2 regions of the Brevibacillus sp. GCM10020057 genome follow, and region 2 is predicted to be linked to the other one. Evidence: a T-box and tRNA genes for the amino acid it is inferred to sense, from the RefSeq annotation. Region 2 holds a T-box; the other holds one or more tRNA genes.
What was found. A T-box is a leader RNA that pairs with one kind of tRNA and senses whether it is charged. The one in region 2 lies ahead of thrS (threonine--tRNA ligase), so its partner is inferred to be a tRNA-Thr.
Positions count from the first base shown of each region.

Region 1 (7,683 bases), on a different contig from region 2:
AATAGTAGTGTATCGCGGAAAGGTGTTGGATGAAATGGAAAAGTCGTTTTATTACCCGGTCAGCTGGAGTGAGGCTCACAAATACAAAGCGTTGCTCGACCAAGAAGGCGTCCCGTACGAAATACAATCCCCCCTGGATTTGCCCATCCTGGAAAAAGGCCAACTGGCCATCGTCTTTCCTTCGATTCCGTTGCGGATGTACGCTTGGGTTCGGACCTTGTTTTACCGGGACGGCCTGCGCTATCCCGACAAGTATTCGTACGACTTCGGTTCGCGCTAGGCGGCACCGGCAGGAGCAATCCCGCAGGAAATAACCCGACGTGTTCTCCCCGCTCACGACAGGCGGTGAATTCCTGAGCCGCGTTCTCCAGTCCTTTAGCCGACAGCAAAAACAACGGCCCGCCTCTTTTCTCCCGAGGCGGGCCTCCTTTACATGAGCCTTGTATTTTTGCCAGCCGCCGCTTCTTTCGGCGGCTCGCTTGGCTCCAAATACACCAAAAACCTTCTGGCTTGCTTGTACATGATCGACAAAGTCAGTTCCCTTATCTTGTTCATCACTTCATCTTTTCGTTCGGGCGGAAGCTCCGCTTCGAGCTTTTCTTCTTGCTCGGCTAAATAAGACATTACCCATTCCGGGTCCAATTTGTAGGCAGGCAACGACAGCGACTCCTCTACTAAATAATCTATTCCAGTCTACCGAAGCCCACCGTCAATTCACAGCCACAATTACTGGCTGCGCACACAGAGATTGGCACTGTCGCTCGCTATTTCCCTTGCTCCAGCTCCTCGATCATGGCAGACAGCTCAGCCCACCGCTCGATGGCCGCTTCCAGTTCGGCTGCCACCTGCTGTTCTTCTGCGTACAGCTTTTCGACTTTCCCGTAGTCGCTGCCAAAAGCCGCAATTTCTTCTTTCAGCCTGGCGCTGCGTTCCTCCAGCGCCGCGATCTTGCCTTCGATTTCGTCCCATTCCTTTTGATCCTTGTAGGACAGCTTCTTCGTCCGGTTGTTGCCGCGATTCGCCTGGCTGCCCGCGCTTTTTTCCTGCGGCGCTGCTGCGGCCGCCGCTTTGCTGGCACGCTGCTCCTCCAAATACTCCGAGTAATTGCCGGTAAACGGACGAATGACGCCCTGCCCTTCAAAGGCAAACAGGTGGTCAACGGTCCGGTCCAGGAAGTAGCGGTCGTGAGAGACGGTTATGACGGCGCCGGGAAAATTTTCCAGGTAATCTTCCAGGATGCTGAGGGTCTGAATGTCGAGGTCGTTCGTCGGCTCGTCCAGGAACAGGACGTTCGGCTCGCCCATCAGTGTGCGGAGCAAGTACAATCGGCGCCGCTCCCCGCCGGACAGCCGCGAGATCGGCGTGTACTGCATCGACGGTGAAAAGAGGAAGCGTTCCAGCATTTGCGATGCCGTAATCGTCTCTCCGTCGCTCGTATGAATGACTTCCGCCGCTTCTTTAATATAATCGATCACCCGCAGCTTCTCGTTCATTTCCACGTTGTTTTGCGTGTAGTAGGCGATCTTGACAGTCTGTCCTACCTCGATCTTACCCGTGTCGGGCTGGATTCGTCCTGCCAGCATGTTGAGCAGCGTCGATTTGCCGCTGCCGTTCGGGCCGATGATCCCGACGCGGTCACCTGGCAGGACGATGTAGCTGAAGTCCCGGATCAGCTGGCGGTCGCCGTAGGCTTTGCTGATGTGCTCCACCTCGATGACCTTTTTGCCAAGCCGGCTTGCACCCAGTGCCATATCCAGCTTGGCGGCAGGCCCTTCGACGACGCGGTCGCGGAGCTCTTCGACCCGTTGGACGCGCGCCTTTTGCTTGGTCGTGCGTGCTTTTGCCCCGCGGCGCAGCCACGCCAGTTCCCGCCGCAGCAGATTTTGCCGTTTGCTCTCGGCCGCCGCTTCGTTTTCTTCCCGCTCCGCCTTTTTCTCCAGAAATGTCGCGTAGTTGCCCTCGTAGCTGTAGAGCTTGCCGCCGTCCAGCTCGAACGTCCGGTTGGTCACGCGGTCCAGGAAATACCGGTCGTGCGTCACGAGCAGCAAAGCGCCTTGGTAGCGGGACAAGTATTCCTCCAGCCACTCCACCGTCTCGTTGTCGATATGGTTGGTCGGCTCGTCGAGAATGAGCAAATCCGCCGGCTGGATCAGGGCACGCGCCATCGCCACCCGCTTTCTCTGGCCCCCGGACAGTTCGCTCACTTTTTGGGAAAAGTCGTGCAAGCCAAGCTGCGTCAAGATCATCTTAGCCTGCGTGCTGCTCTCCCACGCGTCGGCTGCATCCATTTTGCTCTGCAAGGCAAAGACGCGGGCCTGCTTTTTCTCGTCTTCCGGAGCGGTCTGCAGGTCGGCCAGTGCCCTTTCGTACTCGCGCAAGAGCTGAATCAAGGGAGAATCGCCGTAAAAGACCTGATCCAGTACGGAGGACTCTTCCTCGAAGCTCGGGTTTTGCGGCAAATATTCCACATGGAAGCGGTTGGCGTGCACAATCCTCCCGCTGTCGGCGGTGTCGAGCCCCGCGATGATTTTCAACAGCGAAGACTTCCCGGTGCCGTTTACGCCGATCAGACCGATCCGCTGCTGCTCGGCGATATGAAAAGAGATGTTCTCGAATAATACTTTTTCCCCATAGCTTTTGGAGAGATTTTCAACAGATAAGATTTGCATCGTCGTCACCTGAACTTTTCGATTGATTCCGGCCTTGCATTGGTTGCCAGCAAGCTGCATGGGAATGCTACATCCGATCGTACCATGTTTTTGCAGGAAGCTCTAGGGAGGACAAGGGAAAATCAGCGCAAGCAAATGAGAAGAACAAAAAACCAGGGAGAGCTCTCCCTGGTTTACTATGTATGAGATGGTGCTAGCGAAGGGATTTGAACCCCCGACCTGCTGATTACGAATCAGCTGCACTACCCCTGTGCTACGCTAGCACGTTGCTTACAGGAATTATATTAGTATACTCTACGCAAAAAAACAAGAGGAAATTTCACAGATTCATGATTTTTTTTGCCTGCTGCAAGACGGTGCCAATCAGCTGACCAGAAATCACCAGATCAGCGCAATCGTCCAGCCAGGTAGGATCGCGGTTGACGATGACGAGCCTTGCCCCTGTAAACACCACACACGCCTTTGCTTTTGCGACCCACTCTGCCAAAACTTCCAGCCGATCCGTGCGATCTCCCTGCTTTCACCCGTTATCCTGTTCCTCCATATTGTAGTAGAAAGCGGCGCATTTTGCACACGCAGGAGGTTGGCTTGTCCATGACCACTTATTTCGTATCCGATATTCACGGCCAGTATCAGGCCTTTCAAAAAGCGCTGCAGGACGCTTCCTTTTCGCCCGCGCAAGGCGACAAGCTGTATGTGATCGGGGACACGATCGATCGCGGCTCGCAGTCAAAGGACGTCCTGCTGTACATCCTGAATCTGCAACACCAGTATCCCGAGCAGGTTTTTCTCATCAAAGGAAACCACGAGCAAATGTTTGAAGACTGGCTCAGCGGCAGAGGCGACGCTGAAAATTACTTGCGTTTCAACGGCGGAGACGCCACGGTTCGCTCCTTTCTCGGCAGCCACCCTTTGCGCCGCGCTTTCGTGAACGGGGGTCTCCCCTCTCCCCAGGTCCAGGACGAAGCAAGGCGGATTATCCTCGCAGAGTACCCGTTCCTGCTGCCCGCCTTAAAAGCGCTTCCCCTCTACATCGAGCTGCCCGCAGACCCACGTACCGGCGCTCCGGCTGTCCTGCTCGTTCACGCCGGCATCCGGCCCGGCATACCGCTGTCCCGGCAAAACCCGGAAGACCTGCTGTGGATTCGGGAGCCTTTTTACAACCATTACACCGGAGAAATGCCCATCGTTTTCGGGCACACGCCTGTTCCCAAGCTTCCCGGCTACCGCGGCAACGGACCGTGGCGGCGTGACAATCTCATCGGAATCGACGGCGGCGCTGCCTACCGCCGGGGGGTGCTGCTCGTGGAATGGCCTTCTTTGCAGTCGATTTTCGTCCCCGTGCAGGCCATTCAGCCTGATCCCATCATACAGGTCAACGGGCAGGGCAGCAGTTTGCCCAAATGACGTATTGTTTCTTGTCCGTTTTTACACTACAATGGGTAGTGGAATCGGGCATTTCCTCCTTGGACAAGCCCCTTGGCTCTTCCTGCAATTGCAATCTACAACGACGGCACAATATGCTACTATGAGGACGAGGTGTTTATATGAAGCGTCAACAAGCCTTGGAACAAGCCATGTTTGCTTCCTGGGGAGTCGCCTTGATCGCCACGGCTGGCAGTCTCTTTTTTTCTGAATTGCTCAATTACATACCGTGCAATCTGTGCTGGTACCAGCGAATCCTCATGTACCCGCTCGTCATCCTGCTGGGAGTCGCTTCCGCGAGAAAAGATTACCGCATATCGCTGTATGCCCTGATCCTCTCGTCGATCGGCGGCCTGATCTCCCTCTATCATTACTTGATCCAGAAAGTCCCGGCCTTGCACGAGCTGGGCAATGCTTGCGGCATCGTCCCCTGCAATACGGACTACATCAACTGGTTTGGCTTTATCACGATCCCTTTTCTCGCGCTGGTCGCTTTTATCCTGATCATCGCGCTGCAAGTGTTCATTCTGAAAAACGGAAAGGAGAGGTAATTCATGAAAAAGATCATCTTTCTGTCCATCCTCGTAGCAGCGGTGCTGATCGGGGCAATCGTCTACTCCGACATCTCCAACCGCCAGCAAGCGGCCGGCAACCCTTACGGCAAGGCCAATCTCAATCCGGCGACGCTCGCTCAGCTAAACGACCCGCTGTACGACAACCTGATCATGCCCGACGAGCTGAAACAGCGCCTGAACAACAAGGAAGACCTGTATGTCTACTACTACAGCCCGGTCTGCGAGCACTGCCAGGCTACGACGCCCGTCCTCGTGCCGATCGTGCGGGAAATGAAGATCGACATGAAAAAGCACAACCTGCTCGAATTCGCCTCCAGCTGGGATGACTTCCAGATCGAGTACACGCCGACCCTCGTCCACTACAAGGGCGGCAAGGAAGTCGCGCGCCTGGTCGGCGGCCACGAGGCGAACGAATGGAGACAATGGCTGGAAGAGCAGCAAAAATTATAGTGGTTGCAGCAAGCCTCCCGAAATCGCAACGGGGGGCTGTTCTTTTTGTTTGCCTGGTGACATTTATGTGAACGTGCTGGCGATCTCTGGAAGAAATAGCCCGAACGAGTCATGAGGCTTTTTCGGTTATTTGCCTATAATGATGGATGGGGAAGATCCTGGGATATGTTCGGAGGTTGGAACTTGATGCTCACCTACTTGACAGCGACCTTCGGCTTTCGGGCGACGTGGAACCCGGAGCTGATGGTTCTCACCGCATCGATCGGGATTGCTTACTTCGCGCTCATCGGCCCGCTGCGGCATACGTTTGCTCAAGCGACTCCCGTGTCCTTGCGGCAAAAAGCCTTGTTTTGCATCGGCCTGCTGCTTTTTTACTTCGGCATGGGCAGCCCGCTCAACGTCGCCGGGCATTTTCTGTTCAGCGCGCACATGCTGCAGCAATCTTTGCTCTACCTGGTGATGCCCTTGCTGCTATTGGCCGGAACGCCCAGTTGGCTGTTCGCCTCTTTGCCGGAACGAAAGTGGGCGCGGACGCTGCTGCGGCTGACCACCCATCCGATCACGGCCGTCCTGATGTTCAATGCCCTGTTTTCCTTTTACCATATGCCCGTCATCCTCGACATGGCAATGAACAACCTGGCGATGCACAACCTGATCCACCTGCCCTTGCTTTTGACTGCGCTGCTCATGTGGACGCCGGTCATTGCACCGCTGCCGCAGCTCCATCGCCTGACCGAGCTGCAAAAGCTCGCCTACATTTTCGCAAGCGGCGTGCTGATTACCCCTGCCTGTGCCTTGATTATTTTCGCTGGCGCACCGCTGTACGGGACGTATGTGAACGGGCCGACAATGCTCTGTACGCCCTTCTTTTCCGCTCCCGTCGACAAATCAATGCTGGCTGTCCCGCTGCAGGCTCTTGACGATCAGCGACTGGGGGGTATAATCATGAAGCTGATGCAGGAGGTAACATACGGGTCCGTGCTCGCCTACATCTTCGCCCGCTGGTACCGCAAGGAAAAGGACCAGCCGGACGATCAGCTGCTTCCCCATTAACTCACGAAACGAAAGGGGCACTACCGGACATGCCTGAAGCGTCTGCAGCGTCAGCCTTATGGCTCAGGCGGCTGCTGTTGTTACTCCCTGCCCTCGTGCTCGCTGCACTGGTCGCGTCCTGGTTTCGGGGCGGCACGCAAATCGCCGCGCTGCCAGGCCTTACGCTGGAGACAATCGACGGAAAAGCGTATTCACTCGCCCCGAAGCCTGGCCAGATCCGCCTCGTGGAGCTGATCTACACCCGCTGCCCGGACGTTTGCCCGACGACGACAGCAAAGCTGGTCCAGCTGCAAAAGCGGCTAAAAGAAGCGAATCTGATGGGAAGCCGTGTCGAATTTTTGACCGTCACGATCGACCCGCATAACGATACGCCGGACGTCTTGCGAAAGTACGCCAGGCAGCTGGGCATCGATTCGCAAGGGTGGACGATCCTGCGCGGGGACGAGCAGTCCATCCAGACCGTCACCCGCTCGCTCGGGTTCATCGCGAGAAAGACGGCGGACGGCTTTATCTCCCATACAGCCAGCACGTATGTCGTCGGCGCCAACAACGAAGTCGTCCGCAAATTCGGGATGGGCGACGATTTTGATATCGACCAGGTCTATCAGGAACTGGTGACCATGAACAAGGAAGGATTGTAGCTATGAAACGGTATTTGTTTTCCCTGCTCGTCCTGCTCGCGGCAATGACAGCCGCCTGCGGACACAATCATCAAGAAGCTGCGCTGCCTTCTGCCGATCCGGTCGCGGCCGACTTCGCCATTTTGCCGAAGGAACCTGCGGCAGGCAAGCCCATTACGTTTTCGGTCAAGGTGACGCAAAATGGCGAGCCTGTCAACGATGCCAAGGAAGTCAAATTTGAATGGTGGAAGGACGGGCAGGAGCAGCATGTGACGATTCCCGCATCGCTGCAGAAGGATGGCGTGTACACCGCCCGGCAAACGATTGACGAAGCCGGCTCTTATTTCGTTTATTACCACGTAACCGCACGCGATTTTCACAACATGCAAAAGGTAGCCTTTACCGTCGGCGGGCAATCCGCTTCGTCTGCCTCCCCTGCCCACGCGCAGCACCCGGGCGAAGCGACGGCGGAGCATGAGCATGAGGCTGCGGAGCACGCGCACGCGAGCGGCGTCGATTTTCACTTCATGCCGCCAACCCCGGTCCTGGCAGGCCAGCCGACTCCCCTCATGGTTCACCTGATGAAAGACAATGCCAGTTTCACCAAAGCGGCAGTCCGCTTTGAAATTTGGCAGGGTAGCGCGGCAGAGCATACGTTTGTCGAGGCACGGGAAGAGCAGCCCGGTCAGTACAGCGCGGAGGCGAACCTCCCTGCTGCTGGCAGCTACACAGTGAAAGTCCACGTGGAGAAGGGGGAAATCCACGACCACAAGAGCTTTCCACTCGCCGTACAGCCCAAGTAATCACTTCAATCGCTTCATGCGAGCAGCACAAGGCGCAGCTCCGTTTCTGAATGGAGCTGCGCCATTGTTTGCTCAGCACGTAAAATAG
Region 1 is NZ_JBHUJW010000023.1:89,110-96,792, forward strand. It holds gene ACFSO0_RS07320 (hypothetical protein) at 35-280, shown strand; gene ACFSO0_RS07325 (hypothetical protein) at 430-657, opposite strand; gene ACFSO0_RS07330 (ABC-F family ATP-binding cassette domain-containing protein) at 765-2,669, opposite strand; tRNA gene ACFSO0_RS07335 (tRNA-Thr) at 2,858-2,932, opposite strand; gene ACFSO0_RS07340 (hypothetical protein) at 2,989-3,156, opposite strand; gene ACFSO0_RS07345 (metallophosphoesterase family protein) at 3,264-4,076, shown strand; gene ACFSO0_RS07350 (disulfide oxidoreductase) at 4,217-4,645, shown strand; gene ACFSO0_RS07355 (thioredoxin family protein) at 4,649-5,119, shown strand; gene ctaG (cytochrome c oxidase assembly factor CtaG) at 5,303-6,172, shown strand; gene ACFSO0_RS07365 (SCO family protein) at 6,202-6,813, shown strand; gene ACFSO0_RS07370 (FixH family protein) at 6,816-7,595, shown strand.
Region 1: it has a tRNA-Thr gene. The T-box ahead of thrS (threonine--tRNA ligase) is inferred to sense a tRNA for this amino acid. The anticodon was not compared.

Region 2 (7,683 bases):
TTTGGTCGTTTTGTTTGCGAACAAGTGGCTACCAAAAGCACGGTCACGTTTCAGTTGGCCGCTGCCAGTCTTTTTGAAACGTTTCGCAGCAGCCCTGTTGGTTTTCATTTTAGGCATCTGAAAAATCCTCCTGTCTAAACTACTATCTTACTTTTCCGCTTTCGGAGCCAAAATCATGATCATGCTGCGGCCTTCGATCTTCGGCTTGCGCTCAGGCGAAGCGATATCTTCACATTGGGCTGCAACACGTTCCATAACGGCAAGTCCGATTTCGGAGTGGGTGATTTCACGTCCACGGAAACGGATCGTACACTTCACCTTGTGATGATCCTCCAAGAACTTCCGGACGTTGCGAAGCTTCGTTTGGAAATCGTGCTCCTCGATGGTGGAAGAGAAACGCACTTCTTTCAGCTCGATGATCTTCTGGTTTTTGCGAGCTTCCTTTTCCTTTTTCGCCTGCTCGTACTTGAACTTCCCATAGTCCATGATACGGCATACCGGCGGCTTGGCTGTAGGAGCAACGTTGACCAGATCCAATTCGGCTTCCTGGGCGATGCGCAAAGCTTCCCTGAAAGGTACGACTCCCAATTGACTCCCGTCAGCACCGATCAAACGGACTTCACGGGCACGGATCGCTTCGTTAATTAACATTTGATCCTTGCTAATACTTGCCACCCCCGTCAATTTCGAGAAGGAACAAAAATGTGCGAACGCATTATGCGCCCGCACATATCTCACCTAGCAAATTCATCAGATCAAAGGATCTTTGCGTAAGAGTTACCTGTCAACAGTCACATGTGACGTCGACCCAGGTGAGAAGCTGGGCGCCTCTGCTTGTTCTCGAAGTATGAAGTGTTGATACACGCTCTTTATAATACAGGGCGTATTTTCTTTTGTCAAGTCCCGCTGTGCATATTCGGTCAGCCTCCGATGTGGGACATTTCCACTTTGGCCCGTTGTTTCAGGTCCGGTGTGGCGTTCCCCCGCACTTCCGAGTAGCGGTCGTCGCGCTTTTCCCAGATCGTGCGGATCAGCTCGCGGATCTCCTCGTCGCTTTGGCCATCGCGCAGAGGCGCCCGCAGGTCGTCACCCGTCGAGGCGAACAGGCAGCTGTACAGCTTGCCTTCTGCTGACAGCCGCGCACGCGTGCAGGTGGAGCAAAACGCCTGCGTCACCGACGAGATCAGCCCGATCTCCGTCTTTTCGCCGACGTAGCGGTAGCGGGTAGCCACCTCGCCAAAGTAGTTCGGGTCCACCGGTTCAAGCGGCATCTCCTCGTGAATCATGCGCACGATCTCGCTGGAGGGCACGACCTGGTCCAGCTTCCATCCGTTACTGTTCCCTACATCCATGAATTCGATGAACCGCAGGGTGTGCTTTTGCTCCCGGAAGTAGCGGGCCATCGGCAGAATATCCTGGTCGTTGACGCCGCGCTGGACCACCATGTTCAGCTTGATGCCAAGCCCGGCCTCTGCTGCCGCTTCGATCCCATTCAGCACATCGGCGACGCGGTAGCCCCTGCCGTTCATCCGGCCAAAACGTTCTTCGTCCAGACTGTCCAGGCTGACAGTAACCCGGTCCAGTCCCGCCTCCTTCAGCGCTCTGGCGTGGCGGGCGAGCAAGGAACCGTTTGTCGTCATGGCGATGTCATGCACGCCTTCGACTTCGCGGATCATGCGAATCAAGACCGGCAAGTCTTTGCGCATCAACGGCTCGCCGCCCGTAATCCGGATCTTCCCTACTCCCAGCGAGGCAAAAATCCGCGTCAACCGCGCCAGCTCTTCAAAGGACAGCAGCTTGTGCTGAGGCAAAAATACGAAGTCCGGCCCGAAAATTTCTGCAGGCATACAATACTGGCAGCGAAAATTGCATTTATCCGTCACCGAAATGCGCAAATCCCGGAGAGGGCGATTTCTGGCATCCATGATTGGCTCTGGCAATGGCATTTCCCTCCCTTCCACCCTTTGTTTTTACCCGTTCCCGCATCATCCTGCATTAAGAGTACCATATCTGGGTCCTGGACGCCTGATTTTCCTGCACTTTTGATCCGCTCCAAATCGTTTTGTCCATCCTGCACAAAAAGGACGCTCCCGCCATCCGGAGGGAAACGCCCTTTTTCGTTTTTGCGCGCAAGACGCGATTATTTCATTTCCTTGATTTCCGCACGAATTTTTTCAATGAACGCATCTACGGACATCGCGCCTTCGTCCCCTACGCCGCGTCTGCGCACGGACAGGGTGCCGTCTGCCATTTCTTTTTCCCCGATGACGAGCATGTATGGGATTTTTTGCACTTGCGCTTCGCGGATTTTGTAGCCGATTTTCTCGTTACGCGCATCCAGCTCGACGCGAATGCCTGCTTGCTGCAGCTTTTCCTTCACCTGCTCTGCGTATGGCAGATGCGCTTCGCTGATGTTCATCAGACGCGCCTGGATCGGCGTCAGCCATACAGGGAATGCGCCTGCGTAGTGCTCGATCAGGATGCCGATGAAGCGCTCCATGGAGCCGTACATCGCGCGGTGCAAGACAACCGGACGGTGCTTCTCGTTGTCCTGGCCCACGTAAGTCAGGTCGAATTTCTCCGGCATCTGGAAGTCCAGCTGGATCGTACCGCATTGGTGACGGCGTTTCAGCGCATCCGTGATCTGGAAGTCGATTTTCGGACCGTAGAACGCGCCGTCGCCTTCCTTGATTTCGTACGGCAGGCCGGCGTCGTCCAGCACTTTGCGCAAGGAGCTTTCCGCGATTTCCCACAGCTCGTCGGAGCCCATGGAGTCTTCCGGACGAGTGGACAGCGCCACGCTGTACTCGAAGCCAAACACTTTGTAAATGGTGTCGATCAGCTGGATCATGCCCTTGATTTCGCTTTCGATCTGGTCAGGACGGACAAAGACGTGCGCATCGTCCTGGCAGAAAGTGCGCACCCGCAGCATGCCGTTCAGCGCGCCGGAATATTCGTGGCGGTGCACCTGGCCGAACTCGGAGTAGCGAATCGGCAGGTCGCGGTAGGAATGCATGGTGTTTTTGTAAATGAGCATGTGCCCCGGACAGTTCATCGGTTTCAGGGCATACGTCGCATTGTCTACCTCGGAGAAGTACATGTTTTCATGATAGTGGTCCCAGTGACCGGACTGATGCCAGAGACGTTCGTTCATGAGGAACGGAGTGCGCACCTCAGTGTACTGCGCCAGCTGCTGCAGGCGGCGAGAGAATTGCTCCAGCTCGTTGCGGACTGTAAAGCCGTTTGGCAAATAGAACGGCATGCCCGGCGCTTCCTCGGAGAACATGAACAGCTCCAGCTCTTTGCCCAGCTTGCGGTGGTCGCGCTTTTTCGCTTCCTCGAGGAAGTGCAGGTATTCGTCCAACTCGGCTTTCTTCGGCCAAGCGGTACCGTATACGCGCTGCAGCACCTGGTTCTCCGCTTTGCCGCGCCAGTAAGCGCCTGCTACGTTCATCAGCTTGAATGCCTTGATGTACCCGGTAGATGGCAGGTGCGGCCCGCGGCACAGGTCGAAAAATTCGCCTTGCTCATACAGCGTGATGGTCGCATCCTCCGGCAGGTCGCGGATCAGCTCCAGCTTCAGATGGTCGTTCAGCTCCTGGAAAATGGCCGTTGCTTCTTCGCGGCTGACTACTTTGCGGCGAATCGGCAGGTCTTCCTTCACGATTTTTTCCATTTCCGCCTCGATCTTGGCGAGGTCTTCCGGAGTCAGGGACACAGGGATATCCATGTCGTAGTAAAAGCCGTCTTCGATGACCGGACCGATCCCGAATTTGACTTCCTTGCCGTAGAGGCGTCGCACTGCCTGCGCCAGCAAGTGGGCGGTACTGTGACGGTACACTTCCAGCCCGTCCTGCGAATCCAGCGTCACGATTTCAATTGCTGCATCCTCTTCCAGCGGGGTGTACAGATCGACGACTTTGCCGTCCTTTTTCCCTGCTACTGCCTTTTTCTTCAAGCTGGCGCTAATGGAACCAGCGATGTCTTCGATGGTAGTCCCGGCCTCGTACTGCCTTACTGCACCATCCGGGAAAGTCACATTGATTTGTGCCACGTTTGCTTCTTCCTTTCTGTTTGTAATGGAGAGTGGAGAAATAAAAAACACCCATCCCCAAAGGGACGAGTGTCATCTCGCGGTACCACCCTTGTTCGAGCCTGCCTGATGCGTGAAACGCACGGAAACAAACTCCTCAAGAAAACATAACGGTTAAAACCGGCTTACCGATAATGGAAGGCAGTGCCTTCGTTCCCGGCAGCTACTCGAAGGGGGTAGATCCATATGTGTCCGCAGCGGGCTTCCAGCCTAGTCCCGCCTCTCTATGGCGTCCTGCATATCGTCCATGTCCTTCTCATCGTATTTGCCATGATGTAAAGTTGTTGTTGCTATTATAGTGGAAACGGATTGTGCACGTCAAGTACGCGCCTGTCTGCCAGGCAAAGCGGGCATGATGGACAGATGCTCAAACGGCTGCCAAAAATGCTGCGGATCGTCTGGGTCAGTCCGGGCCTGTCTGTCGCCATGTGCAGGATGATGCTCTCCGGCGCCAAGGTCACCAGGGCACTGACCAGGTAATCTTCATCCCGGCAAATTTGTTCGTCCAGGCCAAGTGCGGCATCAAGCTGGTCGAGCCAGATGCGATCCCCTTTTTTATCATAAAGGTAGAAAGGTTTGTCCACACTAGGAACGACGTGAACCACTTCCTGCTTGATTTCCTGAACAGAGATAAAATAGCGCAGCAGCTCCACAAATTCCTGGTACTGCTTGTCTTCGAGATATTCGTCAATGCCGGACTCCACCAGCTCGAACAGCTCATTCCAGTGATCCTGCAGGCGGAAGCGCACAAAGCCAAGCACGTTGATCGACCGCTCCGACTCCAGGTACGCAAACGCTTTGCGATATAGATTGGCCTTGCGGGTGGTTGCAGGAAACTCGCCGCAGACCGACTCGCTCTCGTGGCACATGCGCTGGATATACGGGAGAATGTCGGCCCATTCGTCTTCCAGTTGTTCGGCACAGAGCAAGTCCGTTGCCATTTCCTCGACGATTTCCGGTTCCTTCACTTGCATGATCCACTCGGCCAGGGACAGTGCTACAAAGGCTCTTGCCCAGTCAATCGTCTGCGCATCGTATTCTTCCTCGCACCAGCTTTGAAAGCAGAACAGGCGGTACCCGTCCTGTTCCTCCTCCTTGTATGTAATTCTCACCGGTGCCGTGTTGACCCGCTCCGTCATCTCTTGCAAGATGGCGCGATACGTGCCACAATGCGCAGGGACATTCTCCAGCAATACGCGGAACGTCTGCATAACCATCCCCCCAACCGCAATTGTACTTACAGTATATGTCCCGGCAGGAGCGATATACTTTTAAACGGTTGGAAACAGAGGGAACGAAAAAAACACGCTCCCCGTCGCTTCCCCGCTTGCGGGGTTACGATCGAGAAGCGTGCTGTAACGGTTTTTACACCTGTCAGTTTTGCATGACGAAATCTTTCTCTGCCATCTCGCCGTCCTTGAAAATGCGCAGGATGTCGTACTGGGTGTTGCGCTGCGCGGGAATTTTGCCAGCGCCGCGGATCAGCTCGAGAATCTGGTTGGTGTTGACCTTGTAGGTACAAGCAGCGGCCGACACGACGTTTTCTTCCATCATCGTCTGGCCGAAGTCGTTGGCGCCGTATGAGAGGGACAGCTGTCCGTATTCCGGGCCCATCGTCACCCAGGACGCCTGAAGGTTCTCGAAGTTGTCCAGCATCAGTCGGCTGATCGCCAACGATTTCAAATATTCCTCCGGCGTGTTGTTAACCGCCTTCATGTTCGTGTTGTCCGGCTGGAACGTCCAGACGATGAACGCCTTGAAGCCGTGCGTCTCATCCTGCGCTTCGCGGATGCGCATCAGCGAGAGCACGCGTTCTTCCATTTCCTCGCCGAAGCCGATCACCATCGTCGCGGTACCTGGCAAACCGGCACGGTGCGCCGCCTTTTGCGTTTCGATCCAGTCCGTCCAGGAGCCTTTCAGACGGGAAATTTTGCGGCGTGTACGGTCGTCCAAAATTTCTCCCCCTGCGCCCGGCAGCGAATCGAGACCGGCAGCCTTCAGCTCTTTCAGCACGTCCTCGACAGACATGTTCGACACTTCGGCAATTTTCAAGACTTCTGCCACCGAAAGGGAGTGCATGGTAATGTTCGGGAAGCGCTGCTTGATGGCGCGCAGCAGGTCCGTGTAGTAGTCGATCTTCAAGTCGGGATTGGTCCCGCCCTGCATCAAAATTTCCGTCCCGCCTACATCGATGGTCTCCTGAATTTTTTGGAAAATCGTCTCTCTCGGCAAAACATATCCTTCCGGCGAGCCCGGTTTGCGATAAAAAGCGCAGAATCGGCAGTACGTGTCACATACGTTGGTGTAGTTGATATTGCGACTGATGACAAACGTCGCGATCGGGTCCGGATGGTGCTTTTGCATGACCAGATTGGCATAATGTCCGATCTTTTCAATCTGGTCGCTCGCATACAAGGCCAAGCCATCCTCCAGACCCAGGCGTTCGCCTCTCAACGCCCGCTCCAGAATGCTGTCGATCATAAGGATCACTCCTTGTTCCCTACGTAAATTCCACTCCACATAATAGCACACTTGCCCTACCCCGGCTATAGCCCAGGGCACTTATACTGTCAGGAGTTACATACCATCTCCGCTGTCTGTATTGCCCGCTTGCGCCGGAGAAAAAGAAACAACCTTGCCAATAGCAAGGTTGTCGACTTTCGGGGCATAGCCCTATTCAAATCCGATTTCCGCGTATACTTCCGGTTCCCAGTAAATAACGGTCTGCGCAAGAGGAAAATTCGTCTCCCGGGCGCCGTTTGGCTCGCCGTTGAAGTAGATGATTTCCGTCACGGAGACGCGATCGCCCCGCACGTCAATCTCGCCTGACAGCTGCTGCGTCGTGCCGTCCGGCGCATAAAAAATGACTTTCCCCGATCCCAACGTTTTCATGGGCCCCTCCCGAAAATGTTTGTCCTCTTTCTATAGTAGTGGAGATTATTTCCTGTCGTCAACGAAAATTACAGGACTTATTGACCAAGCAAGGTGTCTGAAATCGTGTTTTTCTTGCGACTTCGGGGCTGCCTGCCATCCGCCTGCTGATACAGCGCGTCAGTCGCCTCCACTCCTGTCGTCTGCACGATGTCCGTTGTCATCGCCGTATCTTCGGCCGCGCCGTGGACGTCATGCCGATAAGACGGCGGCGAAAAAACCGGATTGGCGCTCACCGGAGTCATAGGCGGCTCCACCACTGGCGCCACGCGTGCGCCGTTCGCGCTCTCCCTAAGCAGCTGTGACGGGATCGTGCTCTGCTCGCTGCCAGCTTGCACGGGGGCAGCCTGCGGGGAAACGGGTTGCTCCGGCTCGCTTCGCAGCGGCTGGTAGCCGCGCAGCAGCTCTGCGTTGGTCGCTTCCGGCATGACCGCCCACGTATAGTAGCCTTTGCGCTGCATGTAGCCCCACAGCTCATGTGCCTGGTGAGCGCAGTTGACGGCCCCTTGCAGCAGCAATTCGCGAATTTGCGGATGGGCGGCCTCCAGTGCAGCTGCCATTTTCGTCTTCGCCCCCGCCTTGTGGATGCCGAGCAAAGCGGACGCTACATCGCGGTCATGGATCTGGGACGCGTACGGATGAGGCTGGCTTGCCTGCAT
Region 2 is NZ_JBHUJW010000031.1:71,666-79,348, reverse strand. It holds gene rpmI (50S ribosomal protein L35) at 1-117, opposite strand, end outside; gene infC (translation initiation factor IF-3) at 148-651, opposite strand; gene moaA (GTP 3',8-cyclase MoaA) at 921-1,946, opposite strand; gene thrS (threonine--tRNA ligase) at 2,141-4,054, opposite strand; T-box leader at 4,113-4,362, opposite strand; gene ytxC (sporulation protein YtxC) at 4,387-5,304, opposite strand; gene mqnC (cyclic dehypoxanthinyl futalosine synthase) at 5,468-6,574, opposite strand; gene ACFSO0_RS09960 (hypothetical protein) at 6,767-6,985, opposite strand; gene ACFSO0_RS09955 (spore coat protein) at 7,063-7,683, opposite strand, start outside.